2 regions of the Bradyrhizobium sp. USDA 4354 genome follow, and region 1 is predicted to be linked to the other one. Evidence: riboswitches for the same ligand, from Rfam matches in the RefSeq annotation. Region 1 holds a riboswitch; the other holds the start of a gene.

Region 1 (7,912 bases):
GACGGTAACTCCGGCATCCATAAGCCCATGGAGTGTCCCATTCGGCCGATGTTGGTGGCTTTACCGCGATTGTTTGAGCCATTTAGTACGGCTGACATTGCGCTCCAGACATCACAGATTGGAATGCCAGGTTTAGCGGCGGCAATTCCCGCTTCTGTGGCATCCCAAACGACCTGATAGGCATCCCGGGTGTGCGGATCAGGTGCACCGAAAGCAAAGTGTCGATCGAAATCGCTCCAATAAAAGTCGAACAGGCAGCCGGCATCAATAAACAGCACGTCTCCATCCGACAGAAATTTGTCGGTCGGAACACCGTAAGGACGCGTATATCCCCCGCGCCCAGAAACACCCACTATCTTGCTTGTCTTCTCGACACCGCGACTGAAACATTCGAATTCGAACTGGCGACAGGCCTCGCGTTCCGTCATACCCAGACGCAGTTTTGATGCTAAATTTTCGAATGATTCCGAAACAAGCCTGCATACAGTTCGAATTCTGTCGATCTCTAGCGGAGACTTGACCATTCGCAGGGGCGTGAAAATCGGATCCGATGCGTCGACGAACGTTCGAGGCTTGATCGCGTCGGCTACACGCAAGAAATCTCCCGCGGGGAAGCCAAGCCTACTCTCCGCGCCAAGCTCTACGCCGATCCTAGCGTGCTCCGGCAGTAATTCACGCACCGCTCGTGCAAGGGCGGACACACCCTCATCTTTCGGATTTGGGCTAGGCCAGCTCCGGCAATCTTTTACCCAGGTCGTTTCTTTATAAAACTGGTCGATTCCCTCTGGGACGACGGCAACGGGGTCAGCTGACGAAAGAATGAGAAGAAATCGCGGCCGGGTCGTCTGCTGCGGGGTCGTGCTAGGCTCACCAATGAAATACCGCAAATTGTGTTCGGACGTCGCCAGAAGCGCGTCAATGGCATGCTCTTTCATCAAACGCCGCGCGCGCTCGACGCGGCCCTCGTATTCGATCCGGGGAAACGGATCGTACTGAATGGTCCTAATCGAGCCCATCCCCAAGCCGTTCATCGCTCTTCTCCAGAGAAACACGTCAATTGCAGGACGACCGACAATTTAGATGCCAGTTCGACAGCAGATGGCCGCCTTCGCGCGCTCATTCGACAATATCCTTCGGAAGAGCCGCGCGCATTTTTTTATGCGAAAGCATCGGAACACCGAGCTCCTCTGCGAGGAGGCGAGCAACCCCCTTGAAAGGCGCTTTTAGCTTATCGTGGTACACGATGCTTTGAATCCCGCCTACAATCGACTCCACGCAAGCTCTCAGGTCGACCAAACGCCTTTCCTGGTCATAGCCATCCGACACGAGCCAATGGTTTGGTAGGACGTGACTTGCTGCGATCGGGGGTCGATCGCGCGACTGCAATACCGGGTTCGTAAAGCTCGGCTCGAAGTGAACGCCTCCGATGCAGAGCACGGAGTGTACCGGTTCCTCAATGCGATCGAAAATTCGCAGCAGCGATCGCGCCAGCACTCGGGCCGCAAGAGGGTTTGCCCAATCTTCGGGCGAGCTTCCGATCTCGACATCGACAGCCGACGGCCGCAGGTCAGCGAGACGGGTACCAGCATCACCGGCCTTGACGCCCGACCAATGAGTCGCTTCCAGGTAAGTACGAAAGGAGTCAAGACCGGAAGTGACCCGCTCGGCTTCGATGGCCAGAAGAAGCCCCCGCGTAATCCGAGGGTCGACCGTGCTGAAGGTCCCCGTGGCCAGATCGCCGGTCGTTTGAACCGAGAAGATTGCGTTTGGCGCATTGGCGCCCTCGTGCCAATTCACGATGCCAATAACGTCAGCGTCACCGAAGCGTTCATTCAAGATTGGCGCGTAGCGCGCATAGTCGTTACTTACGACCTCGTTCGTGGCCACGATCGAAATTCTGGCGTCATGCAAGCCAGCGACTTCGAGGACGGAGTGCCCATCGACTTCGAAACTCGTTGCAACAAGAGCGCATTCCGCCTTGAGAGCATCCAGAACGCGCCCCGCGACCGGGTCCTTTTCTCGATCGACGCAGAAGACAAAAACGGCATTTCTCATCGCGATCCTCCGCCAAGTCCAAGGCAGATCGAGAGCGTAGTACGCCTATCCTGAACTTGGCGCCGTCGTCTTTTCGACTTTCTCGGAAACCACCATGCTCTGTGAACGGAAATCCGATCTTGCAGCGCGAGAGCGTGCGCGTGGGAGGCGATTAACCCAAGCCCGAATAGCGTCACAATGGCGCCACTCGCGAACTGAGTCCCATTATCGGCTATCCTGCTTGGCGGAGTAGCGACCGGAAATCGCGCGAATTGGAAATCGAGGCAGCGGATCGCCGAACCAGCAGCGAACTTCACCCGGTTGCGTGTCGAGCAAGAGCGAATCCTGCCGTCATATGCCAGAGACGTCGACGCGAGAGCCGCGAAGAGCCCCTCATCGAGCGGAGCGACCGACTCAGGCGTGCAGGCCTCCATTTCGGCTCGACTTTGAAAGAGATGCATGCCAGGCACAGCTTTGTAGGGTCCTACACCACCGCAGACTTATTAGAGCGTCGCCACGCAAACATTGCGCGTTCTTTTGAGAATCACGCAGTATTTCTGCGGTAGCCGCCGATAGCTCGCTGGAAACCACTGGAACATCCAGCGGATGCAATTATCAAAAGGCGAGATCAGCATAGTACTAGGCAACAAACCACCTGCTAATTTGGGTGGGGAGGCTAGGCAAACATCGAGTTGTCGCTTACGCCGCCGATTTTGGGATCCGACGATTCATCACGGCTTGACAGGTAGTGAGTACGTCTGAGAGTGTTATCGTGTCTGATGATGGTGTGCGGGAGAGCGCGATAAGCCTGCAAAGGCGTATCACCGCCGACGGAGCAACTCCCCAAGGAAACTCTCAGGCCCAGGACCGCACACCGAGGACGATCTGGAGAGAGGTGCCGGTCAGCACCCACCGAAGGGGACCGTGATCCACGAGGATTGCGGACAAAGCTCTCAGGTGCACGGACAGATTTGGGGACGGAGACATGGCGACGCCATTCACCGTTCGTTCAATCTTGTCCTGGAGCATACGATGAGCACGATCATCATAATCGGGTCCGGCGTCACCGGAGTTACAACTGCCTATGCCCTGGCCCGCCGCGGCTATTCGGTTACAGTCTTTGATCGCCAGCGCTATCCGGCGATGGACACTTCGTTTGCGAACGGCGGCCAATTATCGGCAAGTAATGCCGAGGTTTGGAATAATGTCGCAACGATCGTAAAAGGCTTGAGGTGGATGCTGCGCAAAGACGCACCATTGTTGCTGAACCCAAGCCCCAGTTTTCACAAATATACTTGGCTGGCAGAGTTCGTAAGCCAGATTCGAAACTACCGCCACAACACGATCGAAACGACGAAGCTAGCGATAGCCGCTCGCAAGCATCTTTTTGAGCTAGCCGATCGGGAGAGCATCGATTTCGACTTGGAACGGCGAGGAATCTTGCACGTTTATTCGAGCAAACCCGATTTCGATGCGGCCTCTCGCGTGAATCAGTTGCTGCTCAAGGGCGGATTGGATCGCCGTCCTGTGACGCCTTCTGAGATGCTTACAATAGAGCCAGCTCTGCGCGATCAGTATTATGGTGGCTTCTTTACCCCGTCTGACTCAACCGGCGACATTCACAAGTTCACGCGCGGCCTCGCTGCGGCTTGCGAGCGAGGGGGCGTACGCTTCGTCTTTGATGCAGAGATCTGCGGCATGCGGTCCGACCGAGACGGTGTGGTCGTACACTGGAAACGAGGTTCGCTGAAGGAAGAACTCAATGCCGAACGCGCAGTGGTTTGCGCGGGGGTCGGCAGCCGCCGCATTGCTTCAATGCTGGGGGACAACATCAACATTTATCCCGTCAAGGGCTACTCCATCACGGTAGAGCTGGGAGACGAAACGAGCCAAAAGGCTGCGCCTCGTGTCAGCCTGCTGGACGAGGCCACCAAGATCGTGACCAGCCGGTTAGGAGAAGATCGCTTCCGGGTCGCGGGGACCGCCGAGTTTAATGGCGAAAACCGCGACATCCGCTGGGACCGAATTAAGCCCTTGGTGCGCTGGGTAGAGCGATCGTTTCCGGATGTGTCGACCGCGCAGGTGGTGCCATGGGCGGGCTTGCGTCCTATGACACCTAGCATGATGCCAACGGTTGGCCGCGGCAAACGCCCGAATGTTTTCTACAACACAGGCCATGGTCATCTCGGCTGGACATTATCCGCTGTCACAGCTGAAATGATCGCTGATGTCATTACGACAGACGGCAGCAACACTCGGCTGAGCGCATCCGTGTCCTGATCCTGTTGAATGGGTCCTGGTCCATGCTCCCGCCGATATCGCGGCGGGAGCATGTCGATTGACAGTACCGAAGCGGATTTTGAAGTCGCTCTCGAAGGGTGATGCGAGCCTCACGGTCGGGCGACTTGCTTCCCGCAATTCATTATTCAGGTAAGCGCCCCTGTGAACCACTTGGCACCGTTGCCTCCGAAAGCCTTGGTATGACTGAGTTGTTGCAACGAGTTGACGCCGACCAAGTGGGGCTGCATGAGCGTTGTCGTTTCTTTGCAAGGCGCACGCCGCACACATAGTGAAGTGCCGTCGCATTTAAGGGCAGGTCGCCAGCTTTGCGGCGGCCCCGAATCAGGCCCACCAAAGCCGTTCCGCGCCGCTCACCCGAGCGTAAAACCACCCGATCGAACGACTCTTCGTCTCAGACACAGAGATGCATCGCCAAGCTCAACATCTTGTCGACTCGCAACCGCTGCGGAGCGACGCCAATTGCTGTTCGCCCAGCTGACGCTCACCTTCGTAACGCCTGTGCCACGGGACGAAGGGCGTTTCGAAGGGCATTTTGCAAGCCATGCAGTATATTTCTTGTAATTGCCGCTGAATCGACGATACTGATGTCACAAAAGGTGTTTTTCGACGAGATTTGCCTGATCTGAGATGTTTTTCTGCGAAAGTACGCAAACTCTTGCAGAATTTCCTCTTTAGCCTGGAGCCTGTTATGAGGTACGACCGAATCGACGCTCACATCCTGGAGATCGTGCAAAAGAATAACCGTCTCACATCCGAGACGATTGGCGAACTGGCCGGGCTTTCCGCTACCGCCTGTCAACGCAGGCTAAAGAGGCTTCGCTCGGACGGCATTATCGAGTCGGACGTTTCGATCGTTTCGGCCAAGGCGGTCGGAAGGCCTATTCAGATGCTTGTGCTGGTGACATTGGAGCGGGAGCGCTCGGACATAATCGACAGATTCAAAAAGGCGATCAAATCATCCGTTGAAGTCGTCAATGGGTTTTACGTTACAGGCGATGCTGACTTTGTCCTATACATAACCGCACGCACCATGGACGACTATGAGCAGTTCACGCGGCGATTTTTCCGTGAGAACCCCGATATCAAGGGCTTCAAGACCATGGTGGTCATGGACCGGGTAAAAGCCGGATTCGCTATTCCAATTGAGCCTCCATCCGAGGATTGAAGAGAGTGTCTCACCACCAGACCCGGCCTACCTGCTCCATCACTAAGTTGGGCAAGGTGTAGCGATACCGGTTACGAAACGAGCGCAGGTCTTCGCATTGGCGCGCGCAACTTTCGACTGAGTGGCGTCACCTCCAGGCTACCAACACCAACCGCTCATCGTGGGCGCTTCGCGGCGCGAGCGAGCTGGATGACTCGGTCCGATGAACTTGCAAACGCTCACCAACGAGAGATGTCGGCTTGGCCAGCACGCGTCGCTAGCGCCCTTTTTCGTCGCGCAGTGCGAGTAAAACGCTGCAAGTTTCCTTCGATTTTGTGCTCTAAGCGGCTACGCGCGATTAAATATTCAGACCGCTTCAGAGTATGGCCTCACCTATATGCGTTCACATCGCGGCTGACCTTTGGGCAGATCTAAGAAGATCGGCTGCGATTCAGTTGCGCGCCAAGGCGCCGCGGATGCTGGGCGGCGTCTGTCACGAGGAAATCAACTTTTGGAATCAATACAAGGCGCCGAAAGGATAAGGCTTCTGGCTGAGTTGAGTGGCATCTGGCCTTTGCCGGCGGCATCTCGCAGGGAGTGACTACGGAATGACCTGTGTCGAGAAAGCGCGCACTTGCGGGTAAGAGCAAGGTTTACTAGTCAGGATCGGGATAGTGCGAGGCGGAACCCTTGGCGTGAAGCCGACTATTTTGAGGTTTCTCTTACATCTAAGCAGCGCAAGTCGAATGACGCCGGACCTCCCGTTTGCCACCAGCGCCTCTTCATCCTCATTATTCGGGGTAAGGCAGCAAGCTAGATGACTCCTCTCAAGCCTCGAACAATTAACACTGAAGGTATCACAGCGCCCTTCCGCCACCTCACCTTTCGGCGCATCTGGCTCGCCAGTCTGCTTACCAACCTGGGCGCCCTGATCCGGAGCGTCGGCGCAGCGTGGGCAATGACACAGATGACAACGTCGGCGGATAAAGTTGCGCTCGTTCAGACTGCGCTTTTGCTACCGGTTATGCTGATTTCGATGCCCGCAGGCGCAATTGCGGATATGTATGACCGGCGGATCGTGATGCTTGTCGCGCTCGGCATGTCGCTAGCTGGTGCGACCGCGCTGACGGCACTTACCTGGTTAGGGATGGTCACGCCAGACTCGTTGCTGATCCTGTGTTTTGTAATCGGGAGCGGTGTGGCTCTGATGGATCCTGCCTGGCAATCCTCAGTTAGCGAGCAAGTGCCGGCGGAAGCACTTCCAGCTGCAGTCGCGCTGAACAGTATCAGCTACAACATCGCGCGCAGCGTGGGACCGGCGATCGGCGGCATGGTAGTTGCGGCAGCCGGCGCAGTCGCTTCGTTTGCCCTAAATGCATTGCTATATCTGCCATTGCTTGTTGCACTGTTCTTGTGGAAGCGAATTTCCGAACCGTCATATCTTCCGCCCGAAAAACTAAACCGCGCCATCGTTTCGGGGCTCCGCTACATCGCTAACTCACCCCCGATCAAAATCGTGCTGATTCGTTCCATGATCACCGGCGTGATCGGAGGCGCCATCATCGCGCTAATGCCGCTTGTCGCCCGTGATCTCCTTGGAGGCGGTGCTCGGATCTATGGGATAGCTCTCAGCGCGTTCGGACTTGGCGCGGTAATTGGAGCGCTATATGTACCCGAAGTACGAAAACGCCTGAGCGGTGAAGCCGCAATTCGCGCCTGCGCACTGTCAATGAGTGGGGCGCTTCTGACAGTGGCGTTGAGCCACGAGCTGGTTCTAACATCGGCCGCTCTTGTCCTTGCCGGGGCCGTCTGGATGATCTCCTGGGCCCTCTTCAACATTGGCGTGCAGCTGTCGGCCCCGCGCTGGGTCGCAGGACGCTCGCTCGCAGCCTACCAAGCAGCAAGCTCGGGAGGCATTGCTGTCGGTAGCTGGGGCTGGGGTCATTTGACCGATGCCGCCGGTGTCGACACAGCGCTTTTGATATCAGCAGTGCTGATGTTAATTTCTCCACTATTGGGGCTTTGGCTCCGTATGCCTCGCATAAACCCGCGAAGCGAGGATGCTGAAGCGCTCGCGCATCCTGAGGTGCGGCTAGCGCTAACCCATCGCAGTGGACCGGTTGTGATTGAAATCGAATACCGCGTGGCACAAGAGAATGCGCGGGCCTTTCATAACGTCATGCAAGATGTGCAGCTGTTCCGAAAGCGGAATGGTGCGTATGGCTGGTCGATTGCTCGCGATATCGCTGATCCTGAACTTTGGACAGAACGCTACCATTGCCCCACGTGGCTTGATTATCTGCGTCAACGCAATCGCTCGACGCATTCAGAACGCGCGCTAGATCGTCAAGCTGCGTCCTTTCACGTGGGTCCGGAGCCCGTGCGTATCCGGCGCATGCTAGAGCGTCCTTTTGGCTCAGTTCGGTGGAAGGA
Region 2 (7,912 bases), 1.3 Mb from region 1:
GGCGTGCCGTCATAACCGGACTCGGCGAGTGCCTTCTTGGCTTCCGCCATGCCGTTCCCCTTGACCAGGGTCTCGGATCCCGCATCTGTCGCGAGCGGCGTGTCGCAAATGAAGAACGCGCCGCAGACCTTCTGGTACTTCGCGTTGCCGACCAGCGCGTCGAGCACGTCCTTCTGGTTCATGGCCAGCAAGGCAGCACGACGCACCTTCACGTTGTCGAACGGCGGATGAAGGAAGTTCATCCGGCCGAGCGTCTGAAAGCCGAACTTATTCAGAACCTGGATCGTGAGCTCCTTGTTCGCTTCCAGCACCGGCAGCATGTCAAACGGCAGATTCTCCATGAAATCGATGTCGCCCGACTGCAGCGCGTTTACCGCGGTCTGCGAGTCCGGCATGGTGATCCACTCGACCCGATCGACCTTCACCACCTTGCCGCCGGAAGTCCAGCTCGCCGGCTCCTTGCGCGGCACGTAGTCGGTGTTCTTGACGTAGACCGCCTTCACGCCGGGCTGGAATTCGCCCTGCACGAACTTGAAGGGACCCGAGCCGATCTGCTCGGGAATCTGCTTGTCCGGCGGCGTCTCTGCAAGGCGCTTCGGCATCATGAAGGCGACGCGCGAGGACGGCTTGCCGATGGAGTCGAGCACGAGGCCGTAGGGCTCCTTCAGCTTCAACGTGATGGTCTTGGCGTCGGTCGCCTCGATGCTGGCGGTGAAGTCCATGAGCTTCTGGCCCATGCCGTCGACCGCAGCCCAGCGCTTCAGCGAAGCGACGCAGTCCTCCGCCGTCACCGGCGCACCGTCATGCCACTTCAGCCCGTCGCGCAGCGTGAAGGTGTAGGTGAGCTTGTCGTCCGAGATCTTCCAGTCCGCCATCTGCGGCTGGACCTTGAAATTCGAATCGGTGGCCACCAGCGTGTCGTAAACCATGTAGCCGTGGTCACGCGTGATGTAGGCCGTGGTGAAGATCGGATCGATGATGCGCAGGTCCGAATGCAGCACCGCGGTGAGGGTCTTGCCGGCCGCAAGCACTGGCGAGGCCAACGCGGTCGAAAGCGCGACGACCGACAGCGCAAGTTTGGAGGCGAACGCGCGAGGCCCCCGGCGCATGAAGTGGAACATAGAAAGTTCTCCTGACGTGAAACTGTTCAAAGGCAGATTATTGGTTGAGCATGAGGTTCGTTCGTTGGGCGAACTAACCTCATGCAATGCCTTCATCTTTCGAGACTTGCAGACAGTGTGAAGCGCGTCAATCCGGTTTCATTGCAAGCCCTTGCGGCGCACGCACGGGCTCCACAAAGATCGGTTTGGCTCTACAACCCCTCCGCCTGTCCTGTCTGCGATGCAATGCCCGTTCCATCTTTCCAAGCTTGAGAGACATTGAGATGAATCCTGCCAATCTTCCCTTTGATTCCGAGGCAATGCTCGAAGGCCTGCGCGGCTGGGTCGAATGCGAGAGCCCAACCTGGGACGTCGATGCCGTGGACCGGATGCTCGATATCGCAGCGCGGGATATGGCGATCATGGGTGCGACGATCGAGCGCATCGCCGGCCGCCAAGGCTTTGGCGGCGTCATCCGCGCGCGCTTTCCCCATCCGAAGCAGGGCGAGCCGGGTATCCTGATCGCCGGGCACATGGATACCGTCCACCCGGTCGGCACGATCGAGAAGCTGAAATGGCGGCGCGAGGGCAACAAGTGCTACGGCCCCGGCATCTACGACATGAAGGGCGGCAACTATCTCTCGCTGGAAGCGATCCGGCAGCTGGCGCGCGCCTCGTTCACGACGCCGCTGCCGATCACCGTGCTGTTCACGCCTGATGAGGAAGTCGGCACGCCCTCGACGCGCGACATCATCGAGGCGGAAGCCGCACGCAACAAATACGTGCTGGTGCCGGAGCCCGGCCGCGCCGACAACGGCGTCACCACCGGACGCTACGCCATCGCGCGGTTCAATCTCGAGGCGACGGGCCGGCCAAGCCACGCCGGCGCGACGCTGTCGGCGGGACGTTCGGCAATCCGCGAAATGGCGCGGCAGATTCTCGCGATCGACGCGATGACGACGGAGGATTGCACCTTCTCGGTCGGCGTCGTCCATGGCGGCCAATGGGTCAATTGCGTTGCAACGACCGCGACAGGCGAAGCGCTCTCCATGGCCAAGCGCCAGGCCGATCTCGACCGCGGCGTCGAGCGGATGCTTGCGCTCTCGGCCACTAACAACGACGTCAGCTTCAAGGTCACGCGCGGCGTGACGCGGCCGGTATGGGAGCCGAACGCGGGCACGATGGCGCTGTACGAAAAGGCGCGCGGCATCGCCAAATCTCTCGGCGCGGAATTACCCCATGCGAGCTCCGGCGGCGGCTCCGATGGCAACTTCACCGGAGCGATGGGGATCCCGACGCTCGACGGCTTGGGCGTGCGCGGCGGCAATGCCCACACGCTGGAGGAGTTCATCGAAATCGACAGCCTGGTCGAGCGTGGGCGCTTGATGGCGGGATTGCTAGCGACGCTGGAGTGACGGCGCAGCCGTCATTCCGGGATGGTCCTGAAGGACCAGACCTCGAGTGCGCAATTGCGCACCGGGGAATCTCGAGGTCCTCAGGTGCGCAAGTGCGCACCAGAGTTCGATGCTTCGCATCGCCCCGGGACGACGGCCCGAAACAACACGCAATTGAATCAACTTCGCACTGCACAATGCGTTGGCAGTCGCGGTCTAAATTTAGCCTTGTCCAAAAATGAGGCGTATCGTACTGCTCGGCCGTCCACGCGACGATGCGGGAGAGATCGCAACGAAGGCTTTCAGCTTTCGTTGCGGCGCCGACGGAGCAACCGCCCCGGAAACTCTCAGGCAAAAGGACTGTATCGTCAGGACGATCTGGAGAGAGGCGGCGCGATTGCAGGCAATCGTGACGTCCACCGAAGGGGATAGTCCGTTGCGAGATCCGCAGCGGATCAAGCTCTCAGGTACCCGTGACAGATGGGGCGCCGCCAACGGCCTTGGCCGGCGGTCAGCCGACTCTAAACGCGGGAGCCCCGAACTAGTCATGACCCATATCGCCATCATCGGCGCCGGCATCACCGGCGTGACGACTGCCTATGCCCTGCTCGAACGCGGCTTTGAGGTGACGGTGCTCGACAAGCACCGCTACGCTGCGATGGAGACGTCCTTCGCCAATGGCGGACAGCTCTCCGCATCGAACGCCGAAGTCTGGAACAGCACCGCGACGATCCTGAAAGGCCTGCGCTGGATGTTCCGGCGCGACGCGCCGCTGCTGATGAATCCGCGGCCGAACTGGCACAAATACTCCTGGATGAGCGAGTTCGTCGCCGACATCGGCAACTACCGGGCCAACACGATCGAGACCACGCGGCTCGCGATCGAAGCGCGCAGACATCTGTTCGACATCGCGGCGCGCGAGGGCATCGACTTCGATCTCGAGCGCCGCGGCATCCTCCACATCTATCGTGACAAGGACGGCTTTGAATCCGGTCTGCGCGTCAACGCGCTGCTGCAGGAAGGTGGCCTCGACCGCCGCCCGGTGACGCCGGAGGAAATCCGCGCGATCGAGCCGACACTGCGCAAGGACTATTATGGCGGCTTCTACACGCCATCGGATGCGACCGGCGATATCCACAAGTTCACCCGCGGCCTGGCGGACGCCTGTAAGCGGCGTGGCGCAACCTTCATCCACGAAGCGAGCATCGATTCGATCGCGCGTGCCGGCAGCGGCTTCGTGCTCGGCTGGGCCGACCTTGCCGCGGACGATGCGGTCGCCCCCGCGCGCGGCATGCTGAAGGCGGACGGTGTCGTGGTCTGCGCCGGCGTTGCTAACCGTCACTTCGCCGCCCTGCTCGACGAGCGCGTCAACGTCTATCCGGTGAAGGGCTACTCGATCACCGTGCAGCTCGACACCGCCGAGAGCCGCAATGCCACCCCGACCGTGAGCCTGCTCGACGAGGCCGCCAAGATCGTCACCAGCCGGCTCGGGGCCGATCGCTTTCGCGTCGCTGGCACCGCCGAGTTCAACGATTTCAATCGCGATATCCGTGCCGACCGCGTGCAGCCGCTGATCGACTGGGTGCGCAGCAACTTCCCCGCCGTCGAAACGTCGCGCGTCGTGCCTTGGGCCGGGCTGCGCCCGATGATGCCGAACATGATGCCGGTGGTGCGCGCAGGGCGGATACCGGGCGTGTTCTTCAACACCGGCCACGGCCATCTCGGCTGGACCCTGTCGGCGGCGACGGCGCAGATGATTGCCCAGACCATCGACGGCTGGCGCGGGCTCAATGCGCCGACGACCACGTCTTCACTTGGGGTTGAGCGTGAACTGCGACATGCATCCTGAGTGGTCGATGCCGGGGACATGCCGGCCTCTTGCGACAGCGCAGCCCTTGGCACACAATTTGCCCCGAGAGGGCGGCGTCTCCGGGCGGCCTTTCCAGTCCAAGTGACAGGCATGATAGACACGACAGAGTTCACGGGCGCCTCGAGGCCCCCCAAGTTCCGCAGCCGGAGATAGGTGCATGCTGGGTTATCTTATTCGCCGCGTTCTGGCCGCGGTGCCCGTGATGGGCGTGGTCGCGCTGTTCGTGTTCCTGCTGCTGCGGCTGACGCCCGGTGATCCCGCCGCGATTCTCGCCGGCGACAACGCGACGCCGGAACGGCTCGAGCGTATCCGCACCTCGCTCGGCCTGAACGAGCCGCTGATCGTGCAGTTCATCACCTGGGTGAACAAGCTGCTGCACGGCGACCTCGGGACCTCGCTGATCTCCAACCTGCCGGTGATGAAGATGATCGGCCAGCGCGTCGAGCCGTCGATCTCGATCGCGCTGTGCACCATCATCCTCGCCGTGATCGTCGCCGTTCCCTTGGGGGTGATCGCGGCCTGGAAGCACGGCACCTGGATCGATCGTTTCGTGATGGGCCTGTCCGTGCTCGGCTTCTCGGTGCCGGTGTTCGTGGTCGGCTATGTCCTGATCCAGATCTTCGCGATCGACCTGCGCTGGGTGCCGGTGCAGGGCTTCCGCAGCATCTTTAACGGTTTCGGGCCGTTCTTCGAGCGCATGATCCTGCCGACCTGCGCATTGTCCTTCATCTACATCGCGTTGATCGCGCGCATGACGCGCGCGGCGATGCTCGACGTGCTCGGCGAAGATTACGTGCGAACGGCGCGTGCGAAGGGCATCAACGAGATTGCGGTGATGATGCGCCATGCGCTGCGCAATGCCGCGGTACCCGTGATCACCGTGATCGGCACCGGCTTTGCACTGCTGATCTCCGGCGTCGTCGTCACCGAGAGCGTGTTCAACATCCCCGGCATCGGCCGCCTCACCGTGGATGCGGTGCTGGCGCGCGACTACCCGGTGATCCAGGCGATGATCCTGCTGACGTCGCTGATCTATGTCGTCGTCAATCTCCTCATCGACGTCGCCTACACCCTGCTCGATCCCCGGATCCGGTACTGAGGCAAGGATAAGAACACAAATGTCGGTCGATACCCTTCCCCAGTCGTCCATTCCGATCACGTCGCCGCTGCGGCCGCGCTTCGGATTCCTCACCTCGACGCCCATCATCGCCACGGCGACGGTCCTGCTCGCGTTGATCGTGCTGGTCTCGATCCTCGCGCCGCTGATCGCGCCGCATGATCCGATCCAGCTCGCGCCGTCGCAGCGGCTCAAGCCCACCTCCGCACAATTCCTGCTCGGCACCGACGCCTACGGCCGCGACCTGTTGTCGCGCGTGATCTATGGCGGCCGCATCTCGCTTCTGATCGGCATCGGCTCGGCGATCCTGTCGATCGCCATCGGGCTCGCGATCGGCCTCGTCTCCGGCTTCTTCAAGCTGGTCGATTCCGTCCTGATGCGCGTCATGGACGGCCTGATGGCGATGCCGAGCATCCTGCTCGCGATCGCCGTCGTGTCGCTGTCCGGCGCCAGCCTCTGGACCGTGCTGATCGCGATCACCATTCCGGAGATCCCGCGCGTGGCGCGCCTGGTCCGCTCCGTCGTGCTGTCGGCGCGCGAGGAGCCTTACGTCGAAGCCGCGATCTCGGTCGGCTCCAGCTTGCCGAAGATCATGTGGCGGCATCTGATGCCGAACACGATCGCGCCGCTGATCGTCCAGGGCACCTATATCTGCGCCTCCGCGATCCTGACCGAGGCGATCCTCTCCTTCCTCGGCGCCGGCATATCGCCGGAGACGCCGACCTGGGGCAACATCATGGCCGAGGGCCGTCAGTACTTCCAGATCAAGCCGTCGCTGATCTTCTGGCCGGGCCTTTTGCTCTCGATTGCCATCCTCAGCATCAACCTGATCGGCGATGCCGCCCGCGACGCCCTCGATCCGCGCATGAAGCAGCGGGAGGGGAAGTGATTTGTTTCGCCGGCTTATCCCTTTGTTCCGTCATTGCGAGCGAAGCGAAGCAATCCAGTCTGCCTCTGCGGAAAGATTCTGGATTGCTTCGTCGCCAGCGCAAAATTGCTTTGCAATTTTGTCGCGGGCTCCTCGCAATGACGACGGAGTGACCTCATGACCAACACCATCCTCGACATCAACAACCTAGTCGTCTCCGTCGGCAAGAAGCCGGGCGGGCCGAAGATCATCGACGGCATCTCGATCCAGGTGCGCGAGCGCGAGACGCTGTGCCTCGTCGGCGAAAGCGGCTCGGGCAAGTCGGTGACCTCGCTCACCACGATGGGCCTGCTGCCGAAGGGCACGCTGATTCCCACCGGCGGCAGCGTCAAGCTGGTCGGCGAGGAGCTGCTCACCGCGACCGACCGCCGCCTGCGCCAGCTGCGCGCGACGCAAATGGCGATGATCTTCCAGGAGCCGATGACCGCGCTCAATCCGGTGGTCCCGGTCGGCCGGCAGATCGACGAGGTGCTGCGCGCCCATACCGATCTGGACGCGAAAGCGCGCAGGAAGCGCATTCTCGACATGATGGAGCAGGTGCGCCTGCCCCAGGTCGAGCGCATCTTCGCGTCCTATCCGCACCGCCTCTCCGGCGGCCAGCGCCAGCGCATCATGATCGCGATGGCGCTGGTGCTGGAGCCGAAACTGCTCATTGCGGACGAGCCGACCACTGCGCTCGACGTCACCACGCAGAAGCAGATCCTCACGTTGATCCGCGACCTCCAACGCGATCACGGTACCGCCGTGCTGTTCATCACCCACGACATGGGCGTGGTCGCCGAGATTGCCGACCGCGTCGCAGTGATGCGGCAGGGCCGCCTGGTCGAGACCGGTCCGCTCGAGACCGTGCTGCGCAACCCGACCATGGAATACACCCGCAACCTGCTCGCCTCGGTGCCGAGCCTGGTGCCGCGACAACCGCGCGAGGAGAGCCGCGAGCCTGTCGTGCTGGAGGCCAACGAGCTCAGCAAGGTCTACAAGGAGCGCGCGTTCTTCGGCAAAGGCCGCGAGGTCGTCGCCGCCGACAAGGTCACGCTGACGCTACGCAAGGGCCGCACCCTCGGCATCGTCGGCGAAAGCGGCTCGGGCAAGTCGACGGTGGCGCGCTGCATCGTCCGCCTGATCGACCCGACCTCCGGCGGCGTGCGCCTCGCCGGCCGCGAGATCGCCGACATCTCGCGACGCCTGCTGCAGCCGCACCGGCAGAAGATCCAGATCGTGTTCCAGGATCCCTACCGCTCGCTCAACCCGCGCGTGACCGTTGGCGACAGCATCGCGGAAGGCCCGATCAACTATGGCGTCTCGCAGGCCGATGCGATGAAGCGGGCGCGCGAGCTGCTCGAGCTCGTCGGCCTGCCGGCCGACGCGGTGTCGCGCTATCCGCACCAGTTCTCCGGCGGCCAGCGCCAGCGCATCGCCATCGCCCGGGCGCTCGCGCTCGATCCCGACGTCCTGGTCGCGGACGAAGCAGTCTCTGCGCTCGACGTCTCGGTGCAGGCCCAG

The links. Region 1 has a riboswitch for glycine ahead of ACVIIV_RS15255 (D-amino acid dehydrogenase). Riboswitches for the same ligand answer to the same signal wherever they lie in the genome.
Region 2: it holds a riboswitch for glycine, as region 1 does, so the genes downstream of both, ACVIIV_RS20730 (D-amino acid dehydrogenase) here and ACVIIV_RS15255 (D-amino acid dehydrogenase) in region 1, are expected to answer to the same signal.

The regions. Positions count from the first base shown of each region.
Region 1 is NZ_JBSSDC010000001.1:3,281,985-3,289,896, reverse strand. Features, by position in the region: gene ACVIIV_RS15265 (M24 family metallopeptidase) at 1-1,031, opposite strand, end outside; gene ACVIIV_RS15260 (D-aminoacyl-tRNA deacylase) at 1,117-2,055, opposite strand; glycine riboswitch at 2,815-2,914, shown strand; glycine riboswitch at 2,918-3,005, shown strand; gene ACVIIV_RS15255 (D-amino acid dehydrogenase) at 3,067-4,314, shown strand; gene ACVIIV_RS15250 (Lrp/AsnC family transcriptional regulator) at 5,024-5,500, shown strand; gene ACVIIV_RS15245 (MFS transporter) at 6,297-7,912, shown strand, end outside.
Region 2 is NZ_JBSSDC010000001.1:4,536,249-4,544,160, reverse strand. Features, by position in the region: gene ACVIIV_RS20740 (ABC transporter substrate-binding protein) at 1-1,121, opposite strand, end outside; gene ACVIIV_RS20735 (M20/M25/M40 family metallo-hydrolase) at 1,385-2,515, shown strand; glycine riboswitch at 2,763-2,867, shown strand; glycine riboswitch at 2,871-2,976, shown strand; gene ACVIIV_RS20730 (D-amino acid dehydrogenase) at 3,042-4,343, shown strand; gene ACVIIV_RS20725 (ABC transporter permease) at 4,522-5,463, shown strand; gene ACVIIV_RS20720 (ABC transporter permease) at 5,483-6,370, shown strand; gene ACVIIV_RS20715 (ABC transporter ATP-binding protein) at 6,527-7,912, shown strand, end outside.